2 regions of the Caballeronia sp. GAFFF2 genome follow, and region 2 is predicted to be linked to the other one. Evidence: predicted binding sites of a transcription regulator. Region 2 holds the regulator's gene; the other holds the start of a gene.
What was found. Region 2 encodes FliA, which starts transcription of late flagellar genes. Its sites were predicted from a motif close to CTAAAGTTTNNNNNNNNNNNGCCGNTA; they were not measured.

Region 1: a site for FliA is predicted at 1,886-1,912, ahead of motA (flagellar motor stator protein MotA). Genes of this name have one in related genera too.

What each region holds. Positions count from the first base shown of each region.
Region 1 covers NZ_JALQDA010000027.1:191,115-196,985, reverse strand. The annotation lists gene NCT04_RS17290 (MFS transporter) at 1-45, shown strand, start outside; gene NCT04_RS17285 (hypothetical protein) at 152-319, shown strand; gene NCT04_RS17280 (hypothetical protein) at 536-808, opposite strand; gene NCT04_RS17275 (helix-turn-helix domain-containing protein) at 872-1,753, opposite strand; gene motA (flagellar motor stator protein MotA) at 2,008-2,877, shown strand; gene motB (flagellar motor protein MotB) at 2,911-3,891, shown strand; gene NCT04_RS17260 (Nramp family divalent metal transporter) at 3,959-5,290, opposite strand; gene NCT04_RS17255 (DUF4148 domain-containing protein) at 5,622-5,871, shown strand, end outside.
Region 2 covers NZ_JALQDA010000023.1:183,676-189,546, reverse strand. The annotation lists gene flhF (flagellar biosynthesis GTPase FlhF) at 1-1,701, shown strand, start outside; gene NCT04_RS14490 (MinD/ParA family ATP-binding protein) at 1,694-2,614, shown strand; gene NCT04_RS14485 (RNA polymerase sigma factor FliA) at 2,633-3,364, shown strand; gene NCT04_RS14480 (GGDEF domain-containing protein) at 3,459-4,553, opposite strand; gene NCT04_RS14475 (Rieske 2Fe-2S domain-containing protein) at 4,757-5,740, shown strand; gene NCT04_RS14470 (arylamine N-acetyltransferase family protein) at 5,765-5,871, opposite strand, start outside.

The sequences.
Region 1 (5,871 bases), on a different contig from region 2:
CGTGGCAATCGCCCGATGAGCGCGGCTCGGCAGGCGACGGAGTAGTGCGACGAGACTCGGGAACGCGCGTTGCAGACGCATGAGGGACGCCCGGCATCGACGAAACCGTGCCGGTCACACATGAACTGCATACTCTGGAGAACACCCCATCATGTCGACGATGCCCCGCTCACCCGAAGAGCCGATGGAACCGGACCCGGACAAGCTGCTCGACCCCGACGCGGCGCCGAATCCCGATGATCCGGACATGCCCGATGGCCCGGATTCAGCGACGCCACTGGTTCCCGCCGATCCGAGGAATGGGCAGCCGCGCCTTTGAACACGCGCGTTGTTCGAGCGGCGCTGCTTTCGTGAAACGGACCGCGCGGCTCCGCTGAATTCCGGCGCCGGTCGAGGTCACGCCTAACTGACCGCAGAGACGGCAGACCGAGTAAGCAGCGCGCTGTCTGGCTCGCACTATCTTCCAAACACAGAAAGCACAACGCCCGCGCGACCGAACATCCCCGCGCGGGCGTTGTTGCTGTCTAAACCAGAATTACAAATTCGTAGTTTGCACGGTACCCGTCTGCAGCGCGCGCTCGATCAAGCCTTCCTCCTGCGCCCGCTTCACGGCATCCGCGACGAACGTATCCGGCGCCTCGACTTCCGCTTTGATGACACCGATAATGCCGCCCGCCTCCACGATCACGAGCGATTCCGCCGAATCCGCCCGGCTGATGATGACGCGCCGGGGACCGCCGCCGTCCGCGATACTCGCGCAGAACTGCATGCTTTGCCCGCCGATTACTTGTTCGAATGTTTGAATCATCGCTGTCTTCCGCGTTGGTTGGACAAAAGCCATGGTTAGCCGCTTCGCTAAAACGCCGCGTGCTCATTCATTGATTCGCGCCGCGTCGTCAGGTTCAATTTTGTAAGCTGATGGCCGTGAGCGCAACGACATCTCCGCGAGCGCGGTAGCCGTAAATTCGTCGGCGGGAAAAAAGGCCTCGATTGCCAACTCGGATAGCGTGATGTCCACCGGCGTGCCGAATACCGTCGTCGTGCTCAGAAACGACAGTGTGCCGTGTGGCGTCAAAAGGCGCAGCGGCACGACCACGGGATCGAGTTCGGCACTCCTCGCCTTGCCGGCATGCGGCGGCGTTGGATACGCCTCGAGTTCCACGAGCAGCGCGGCGAGCGTGGCGTCTCCAGAAACCTCGATCTGCCGACGCACACGCGCCAGTAGATGCGAGCGCCATTCGTGCCAGTTCTCGATTGCGTGAGCCAAGCCTTGCGGATGCAGCGACAAGCGCAGCACGTTCACGGGCGGCGCGAGTAGCGACGCATCCGCCGCGAACGCAACCAGCGCCGCCACGGCGGCGTTGCCAGCGATCATCGTCCAGTGACGATCGACGGCCAACGCCGGATACGGCTCGTGTCCCTTGAGCACGAGTTCGACGGCACGGCGCGCGGCATCGAGTTGCGGATCGGCGAACGGGCGTTCGCGATATAGCGGCGCATAACCCGCCGCCATCAGAAGCGTATTGCGCTCGCGCAGCGGCACATCGAGTTGCTCGGCCAGGCGCATGAGCATCTCGCGGCTTGGCAACGATCGCCCTGATTCGATGAAGCTCAGATGACGCGTCGATACATCGGCGTCGCCAGCCAGGTCGAGCTGGCTCATGCGCCGTTTCTGGCGCCATTCACGCAACAGCGCGCCGACCGTCGCGGGCGGCGCAACACTCGATGCAACGAACGCAAAAGTCGAATTCATGCCGCCGATGTTAGTCGATTCGTCCATCCGCGATCCATTACCTCACGCGTAATGACCGGTCAAAGTTGCGTCGAATGCCGTCGTAACATTTACCTCGCAAACCATTGCGCAGAAATCTTTGCGCGCGTAACCCTAAATCTCGGGTGGTCCGCGCCGTTAAAAGCCATCAACAAGCCAATAAAGTTTCGCGTGCCGTGCGTGTCTCATGTCGAGCTCGCAGTGCTCGCGACGCCCTGACTTCTTGCGGAGAGATCATGTTTGTCATTATCGGTTGGGTAGTGGTCATCGGTTCGGTGATCGGGAGTTTTATCGGCGTCGGCGGGCATCTGGCGGCGCTGGTTCAGCCGTTCGAGTTGCTGTGTATTTTCGGGGCGGCAATCGGCGCGTTCGTCGTGTCCAATCCGACCGCAACGCTCAAGAAGACCTTGCAAGGTCTGCCGAAGGCCTTTAAGGGCGGCGCCTACACGAAAGAGAAATACCTTGCGCTGATCGCGCTGCTCTATGAGCTGCTGCAAAAGGCCCGCAAGGAAGGGATGATGGCGCTCGAAGCCGACGTCGATGCTCCCGAAGCCAGCCCCGTGTTCCAGAAGTACGAACACGTGATGAACGATCATCATCTGCTCGAATTCATCGTCGACTATCTGCGCATGATGTCCGCAGGCAACGTCAACGCGATGGAAATGCAGGACCTGATGGACGAAGAACTCGAAACGCATCACACCGAAAGCGCGATTGCCGGCAACGCAATTCAGAAGATGGCGGACGGCTTGCCGGCGTTCGGTATCGTCGCGGCGGTGATGGGCGTGGTGCACACCATGGGCTCGGTCGGCGCCGCGCCCGCCGTGCTCGGCGAGATGATCGCGGGTGCGCTCGTCGGAACCTTCCTCGGCATTCTGCTCGCATACGGTTTCTTCGGACCGCTCGCTGACTTGCTCAACGCAAAGGGCGCGGCCGAAGCCAAGCCGTTCCAGTGCGTGAAGTCCGTGTTGCTCGCGTCGATGAACGGCTACGCGCCGACCATCGCCGTCGAGTTCGGCCGCAAGGTGCTCTTCACGGCGGACCGTCCGAGTTTCAAGGAACTGGACGACGCCGTGCGCGCCACCAAGATGCCGAAGTCCGCTTAAAGCCGCTCGCGCTCATTACCGGAAAACACGTTCATGGCTGAGAAACCTTCACGCGATCCGCTGCAATCCGTGCTCGCGCCGACCATCATCGTGCGCCGCAAGAAGAAGGCGCACGGACACGGTCATCATGGCGGCGCATGGAAGATTGCTTACGCCGACTTCGTCACCGCGATGATGGCCTTCTTTCTCTTGATGTGGCTGCTGGGCTCCACGTCGAAGTACGACAAGGAAGGCATCGAGGATTACTTCAACACACCGCTTTCCGCGCTCTTCGGCAACGACGGCGGCGCATCCGCGCACACGAGCGTGATTCCGGGCGGCGGACGCGATCTGTCGAGCACGCGTCCCGGCGAAGGCAAGAAGAGCCAGACGCAGCCAGTGCCGCCGCAAATTGCGCGTGCCGCCGTCGCTGCGGACGACATGCAGCGCCTGCAGCAACTGAAGCAGAAGCTGCAAGCGCTGATCGAACAGACGCCCGCACTGAAAGCGTTCAAGGATCAGATTCGGATCGCGATCACGAGCGAAGGCTTGCGTATCGAGATTGTCGATTCGCTCAAGCGGCCCATGTTCGCGTCGGGCAGCTTCAAGCTCGAAAGCTACGTGACGACGATTCTCACGAATATCGGCGCGTCGTTGAATGACGTCGATAACCGCGTGTCTATCGCCGGTCACACGGACGCCGTGCCCTACTCCGGCAATCAGACGGGCTACTCGAACTGGGAGCTGTCGAGCGAGCGTGCCAACTCCGCGCGCCGGGCGCTGGTCAGCGGCGGCATGAAGGAAAGCAAGATTCTTCAGGTGCGCGGTCTCGCCGATGCACTGCCGCTCAATAAGGACGTTGCCGACGAACCGACCAACCGCCGTATCAGTATTCTCGTGCTGAACAAGGCTGCGGAACAGGCATTCTTCCGCGATGGCGGCCGCACGACGGTGGATCAGACCTTGCCTCCCGAAACCGCGATTCCGGCGGCCGTGGCGGCGAAATCGACCGCACCGGCAGCGGTGGTCAAGTAACCTCCAGCCTTCATCGACAGATGCGCCATGCACGAATCACGCGTGCATGGCGCTTTCTTTCATGCGCTCAGGAAAGCCAGTCGCTCACGGTCTGCACGACGAGCCACACATTCGCCACGCTGATCACGACGAACAAGAGCCACGCCAGCAGCTTCGTGGTCATGGCATTGGCGAACTCGCCCATCAGCGTCCGATCGCTCGTCATGCGAATGAGCGGCCACAATGCAAACGGCAATTGCAGGCTCAGCACGACCTGACTCGCGACCAGCAGCTTGCCGACCGCGCCGTTGCCCATCGCATACACGCCGATCAGCGCGGGCACGAGCGCGAGCGCACGCGTGATGAAACGCCGCTGATAGCACGGAATCTTCAAGTGCAGGAAGCCTTCCATGATGACTTGGCCTGCGATGGTGCCGGTAAACGTCGAGCTTTGTCCCGAAGCGAATAGCGTCACCGCGAAGAGAACCGCGGCCAGCCCGGTGCCGACGATAGGCGCCAGCAGCTTGTAGGCATCTTCGATCTCGGTGACTTGCGTATGCCCTGTCGCATGAAACGCCGATGCCGCGAGAATCAGAATTGCCGCATTGATGAGCAACGCAAGCACGAGCGCGACGATAGTGTCGATGCGCGACAAGCCGATGGCCGACGCCAGGCTCTTCTTATCGCGCTGAACCACGCGCGTTTGCACGATCGACGAATGCAGATAGAGGCTATGCGGCATCACGGTTGCGCCGAGAATGCCGATGGCGAGATACAGCGGCTCGCGCTGCGAGAAGAGGCTGATCGAAGGCACGAGACCTGCGGCGACCGAAGCCCAATGCGGCTTCACGAGCACGAGTTCGACAATATAACCAAGCCCGATGGTCGCAATCAAACCCAGCATGATGGCTTCGAGATCGCGAAAGTTCTTGCCCTTGAGACCGAGCACGATGAGCGTATCGAACGCGGTGAAGATCACGCCCCACATCAGCGAGCAGCCGAATAGCAAGTGAAACGCGAGCGCACCGCCGAGCACTTCGGCGAGATCGCACGCGATGATCGAGAGTTCGGCGAGCGCCCATTGCGCATGAGCGACGGGCTTTGCGTAGCGTTCGCGTGATAGCTGCGCGAGATCGCGTCCGGTGACAATGCCGAGGCGCATCGACAGACATTGCAGCACCATCGCCGCAAGGCTCGAAAGCACGACCACGAAAAGCAGGTCGTAGCCATAGCGCGATCCGGCTTCGATATCGGTGGCCCAATTGCCCGGGTCCATATAACCGATGGAGATGAGCAGCCCCGGCCCCGCGAACTGCAGCAGCTTTTTCCAGAACGACGCGCCAGGCGCGACGGCGACGGAGCCTTTGACTTCAGACGGACAGAATGGCGCGGTGGCCGTGGTCGGCAGCTTGAACGGCAATTGACGGTCCCGGTGTCGATGTTTGAACGAAAGATGTTCGAACGAAAGATGTTCGAACGAAAGCGAGCGTCACTGAAACGAACCATGCCTTTGTCTTACAGGACGCTCGAAGCTCGCGAGTCTATCATCGGGCGCTTGCCGCCACAGGCGAAAACGTTTGTGACAGCGCCCGCTTCAATCTGACCAAAGCGCCATTTGACCGCCAGCATCTCGTCACGGTGCCAGACATAGAATCGGTGCCGTGGCGGTGGTGGGTGTAACGAGCTTCATGACGCTCGAAACCACGAAACCGCACGCCGCGAATCGTCCTTAACTTTTCAGGGAGTTCGCCATGAAACTACTCGCTCGCATCGCTATCGTTACGTTGGCCGCAGCGCCACTTGCCGCCTTTGCTCAAAGCGAAGGACTCACCCGTGCACAGGTCAGACAGGATCTCGTCAAGGTCGAACAAGCCGGCTACAACCCGTCGGAGCGCGATGCGTTTTACCCGAACGATATTCAGGCTGCCGAACAGAAGGTCTCGAACCCGTCGTATGGCGCATCGTCGGAAGGCTCGTCCGCATCGGGACAACCGACCATGA
Region 2 (5,871 bases):
TTGTCCAACCGCACGCTCGACGATGGATCGGTGGAAATCGTCGGTGTCGCGGATAGCGATCTCGCTTCGATCTCGCCCGCGAAGGCCGCACGCGAACAAGCAGCCGCCGCGCCGTTCGCCAGCGCCACGCCGCGCGCCGCGCTTGCACAAGCCGCAGCCGCCGCGATGAAGCAGCAGGCCGCCGCTCCCAGCTCTCCGATGAACCCCTACGCCAGCGGCGATGTTTTCTCCTCCGTCTTCGGCAACACCGCCGACGCCGACGATTTCGACGAGCAAGCCGACGAAGAGCGCATGGAAGCACCGCGCACGATGGCCGATTCCAATCCGTGGTTGATCGAACATGCGCGCCGTATCGCGCAACAGGCTTCGGTGCCGTCGAACCGGCCGCTGACGCCGTCCGCCGCAATTGCACGCGGCATGGGCGTGCCGGTATCGGTCAAGGCAGCCGACGCACCGCGCCAGCAAGCGCCGCGTGCACAAGCCGCCGCGCAACCGGTTGCCGCCGCGCCTGCCGCACTCGCCGCGCAAGCGCACGCAAAGATCGAAACGCCCGACTGGGCGCGTGAAGCCGCGCAAGTCGCCGCACGCCGCGCCGCACAGAAGATCAACGCAGCACCGCAACCCGCCGACGAAGCGCCGGCCGCATCGGGCAATTTCGAAGGCTTGCCGGCTAATGCCGCGGCCGTCGTGACCGAAGCCATCCGCACGCGCATGGAGCAAGTCGTCAACGAAACGGTGATGAACGAACTCTCGTCGATGCGCGAGATGATGGAAGAGCACTTCTCGGGTTTGCTGTGGGGCGACCGCCAGCGCCGCAACCCGACCAACTCGGCCTTGACCAAGCGCCTCTTCGCCGCCGGTTTCTCCGCGCAACTCGTGCGCATGGTGATCGACAACATGCCGTCGATGGAGAACGTGGAAAACGCGCTCGAATGGGTGCAGCAAGTTCTCGAATCGAATCTGCCGGTGATGCCGAGCGAAGACGCGTTGATGGAACGCGGCGGCGTGTTCGCGCTGATGGGCCCGACGGGCGTCGGCAAGACGACGACCACGGCAAAGCTCGCGGCGCGCTGCGTGATGCGCTTCGGCGCCAGCAAGGTCGCGCTCCTGACGACGGACAGCTACCGGATCGGCGCGCATGAGCAACTGCGCATCTTCGGCAAGATTCTCGGCGTCTCGGTGCACGCGGTAAAGGACGGCGCCGACCTGCAACTCGCGCTCTCCGAACTGCGCAACAAACATATCGTGCTGATCGACACGATCGGCATGAGCCAGCGCGATCGCACGGTCTCCGACCAGATCGCGATGCTGTGCGGCACGGGTCAGCCGGTGCAACGCCTGTTGCTGCTGAACGCCACGAGCCACGGCGACACGCTCAACGAAGTCGTGCAGGCCTACAAGAGTGCGCCGGACCAGCCGCCGCTCGCGGGCTGCATTCTGACCAAGCTCGACGAGGCGACCAACCTCGGCAGCGTGCTCGATACGGTCATCCGCTACAAGCTGCCGGTGCATTACGTATCGACCGGTCAGAAGGTGCCGGAGAACTTGTACGTCGCAACCAAGCGTTTCCTCATCAAGAGCGCGTTCTGCATTCCGCGCGATGGCTCGCCTTTCGTGCCGCAAGACGACGATGTGCCGGCGCTTTTGTCCGCACTGTCCGCACGCGCCACGACAGAACTGCATGGAGTCCATTTTGGATAAGTTCGTGCTCGATCAGGCTGAAGGCCTGAGAAGGCTGCTGACGCGCGCCAGTTCTCGCGTGGTGGCTGTAGTGGGCGGACCGGCGGGCATCGGTTGCACGTCGGCGGTAGTGAACCTCGGCGCGGCGTTGTCCGTGCATGGCAAGGATGTGCTCGTCATCGACGAGCGGCATAACGCGGGCTCGGTCAGCCGCATGGCGGGTGTGGATGGCGCGGGCGCGCTCTCGGCGGTGATGTCCGGCCGTCGCGAATTGCAGGATGTCGCGGTGCGCACGCCGATGGGTTTTTCGCTGATCGCCGCACCGCGCGATGAACGTATCAGCCACGATGCGGCGCAAGCACGCGCGCTGCTCGACGGCCCCGCGGATATCGTGCTGATCGATGCGCAACTCGATCGTAATGGCGCGCTCTCGTCGCTCGCGGCGCAGGCGCATGACTTTCTGATAGTGACGCGGGTAGCCGCGTCGGCGATCACCGAGGCGTATGCGTGCATGAAGCGCTTGCACTACGCCCACGCGATCGGCCAGTTCCGCGTGCTGATGAATCACGTGCAGGACGCAGCCGATGCAGCGGTCGCGTTCGACAACCTCTCGGGTGTCGCGAGCCGTTATCTGGCCGTGTCGCTCGTGCAGGCAGGGTATGTGTCCGAGGATGCGCGCGTCGCTCGGGCGAGGGAGCTCTCTCGGTGTGCGGTGGAAGCGTTTCCGGCTACGGCCGCGGCGCGCGACTACCGCTACATCGCAGCCGAGCTGCTGCACTGGCCGATGCGTCCCGCGCCGTTTTCGCGCGGCGACGAAGCGAGCCAGTACGACGCGCACATTCCGGTTGGCGAGTCTGGTGAAAGCGGACGGAAAGCGGCGCACCGAGCGGCGGCGTTTTCCGATCATGCAATGAGCAGCACGGCGTCGATGTGATATTGAAAGGTGAACAGGATGTATAACGCCCAAGGCAAACTCTCGCAGTCCGACGTGCTTACGAAATATGCGCCGCTCGTTCGCCGCCTCGGACTCCAGCTCGTCGCCAAAATGCCGGCGAGCGTCGATCTCGACGATCTGATCCAGGCCGGCATGATTGGCCTCCTCGATGCGGCTAGCCGCTACAAGGAAGATCAGGGCGCCCAGTTCGAAACCTACGCAAGTCAGCGTATTCGCGGCGCCATGCTCGACGAGTTGCGCGCCAACGACTGGTTGCCACGCAGCATGCGCAAGACATCGCGCGAAGTGGAGTCGGCGGTACACAAGGTGGAACAGAACCTTGGCCGTTCGGCCAGCGAGACCGAAGTCGCCGAGCACATGAAGATGCCGCTCGACGAGTATCAGTCGATGCTGCAGGACTTGCACGGCAGCCAGTTGATCTATTACGAAGACTTCGACCGCTCGGCGGACGACGAGCCGTTCCTCGACCGTTACTGCGTCGATCGTTCGGACCCGCTGTCGGCGCTTCTGGACGACAGTCTGCGCGGCGCGCTGATCGAAGCCATCGACAAGTTGCCGGAGCGCGAGAAGCTGCTCATGAGCTTGTACTACGAGAAGGGCCTCAACCTGCGCGAAATCGGCGCGGTGATGGAAGTGAGCGAGTCGCGCGTGTGCCAGTTGCATAGCCAGGCCGTGGCGCGTTTGCGTGCGAAGCTGCGGGAACAGTCGTGGACTAGCGTCGAGGCTTGAGTTCCGAGTTGTAGAGGCGCGCGAAGCCCCGAACCGGGGCCGCGCGCTTTTTGCTTTTGCCTTTGCAAAGGCGCTCGAATGCGCGCGGATGGGCTCAATGCATCTCGAAGTCGCGCGCCTCGGCGAACACCGTCTTGCCTTCGCCGAGACTCTTTGCGCGATACATCGCGCGATCGGCGGCTCTCAGCACGGCGGTGATATCGGCGTCATGCGCTTCTGCCGCGCTCGACAGCAAGCAGGCGCCGATACTCGCCGATACGCTCACTGGTCGCTCCTGCACCAGCGTGAGGTCGGCGAGCGCCGAATGGATGCCATCGGTGAGCGTGAGCACCGCGCTGCGATCGCGCATGTTGCGCGCGAGCACGACGAACTCGTCGCCGCCCAGCCGCGCGATGGTGTCGGTCTTGCGCATGCGCCGTGCAAGCAATTGCGCGAACGACTGCAACAGCACGTCGCCGACCGCGTGACCGTAGGTATCGTTCACGCCCTTGAAGCCGTCGAGGTCGATCAGTAGCAGTGCGCTGGTATTCGCGTCGGCGGCTTCGGGCGCGGACATCGCGCGATTCACGGTTTGTTCGAGCGCGTAACGGTTATAGAGGCCCGTGAGCGGGTCTGTCGATGCCTGCCGCGCCAGCACGCGATTCGCGCTGCCAAGCCTGTCGACCAGCACACTCAGATACACCGACGCGCCCAGCACGCTCAGCGCGAGCCCGAGCGCGGCGGCGCGGTTTGCCACCCACCACGGTTGCCACAACGCCAGCGCGACGATCGCGACGAGCGCCATCGCGCACGAAATGGCGAGCGTGCGCTTGCCGTAGCGGCATCCCGAGCCGATCAGAAACCAGAACACCACCCACAGCAGCGGCAAGGCGAGCGTGCCGCAGAGAAAGAACATCGCGCCGAGCAACGCCTGATCGAGGATAGTGGTGATGACGAGCCGGACGTTGGACAGCGCCATCATCCGGCTGACGAGCAATAGTGTGATTGCACCGTAGGACACGTAGAGCGCGATCAACCGCGTGATCAGCGACGCGTTGGCCGAAGGGTGCCGCCACGCATACACCGCATAAGCCAGCAGAACTGCCGCTCCCATCCCGATACGCAGCATGGCTTGCTCGCGTTCGGGATTCCGGTTGCCGGACCATGCGAAGGCATAGGCCCGGCGTGCCGGTTGATGCGCCTGCTCCATACTGAACCCCTGGTGGTGATTTCTTGCTGTTATGGTCTTTTGCGCGTGTCTTTGCTGTCGCGCTTTTGTCTTATTGCGGCCCCGTCGCGATGTTCGTCCCCGACGACTGGTATTTTGCAACGTTTTGCCAAGCTGCTGTGAATCGTGTAAGAACGCATCTCGGACAGATGATTAACGGCGTTTTCTGCGGATGCTTCAGTGCTATGAGCGACGACTTTTCTCTCGCTGGCGAATGGCTGGCGGTCTGTAATGGCGATGACGTGCCGGCGGGTTCGACGCGAGCGTTCATCGTCGCGGATGAGCGCATCGTCGTATGGCGCGATGCCGAAGGCGTGGCGCATGTTTGGCGTGACTACTGTCCGCATCGCGGCGCGCAACTGTCGCTGGGGGCGGTGACGAACGATCAGCTCGTGTGTCCGTATCACGGCTGGCGCTACGACACGCTTGGTCAGTGCGTGCTGATTCCGTCGAATCCGTCGCTTCGGCCTTCGAAACGCGCGTGCGCCACCGCGTTCGTCGCCGGGGAGAAATACGGCGTCGTATGGATGTGCTTCGGCGAGCCCGCGCACGCGCTCGATTTCTTTCCCGAAGCCGCCATTCCGGGCGGACGGCGCATCAACCTTGCGCCGCAGACGGTGAAGTCATCCGCGCCGCGTGTCGTCGAAAACTTCCTGGACATGGCGCACTTTTCGTTCGTGCACGTGGGCATTCTCGGCGAGGATGCGCATACCGAAGTGCCGGACTATGAAGTCGTGGAAAGCGCCGACGGACTCGAAGCGCGCCAGTGCCGTTTCTGGCAGCCGGCGGGTTTGCCGGGGCAGGGCGGCGCGATGATGGATTACGTTTATCGCGTGAAGCGGCCGCTGGTTGCGAAGCTCACGAAGATGGCGTCGGGGGCAATGGGCGCACTGCATATCATGCTGGTGGCGTCGCCCGTGACGCAGACCGAGACCCGCGCGTGGCTCGTTTCCATTCACGAAGACGAGACTTCGCACAGCGACGAAGAGCTGTACGACTTCAACATGGAGATTCTGCTGCAGGACACGCCGATCGTGGAGTCGCAATGGCCGAAGCTGCTGCCGCTCGCGCTCGATGCGGAGTTGCATCAGAAGTGCGACCGGATGTCGGTGGCGTATCGGAGATGGTTGGCGGGAATGGGGTTTGGGTGGGGGACGACGAGCGCGTGATTCGATGGCCGGTAAGCCACCGCATCAAACGCGCTTGATGAGTCGACCCAGCACGTTCGCCAAGTCGCCGCCGGGCAGGCGGATGCCGAACTCGTCTTGCAGCACGGTCATCAGTTCGTCGGTGCAGGAAA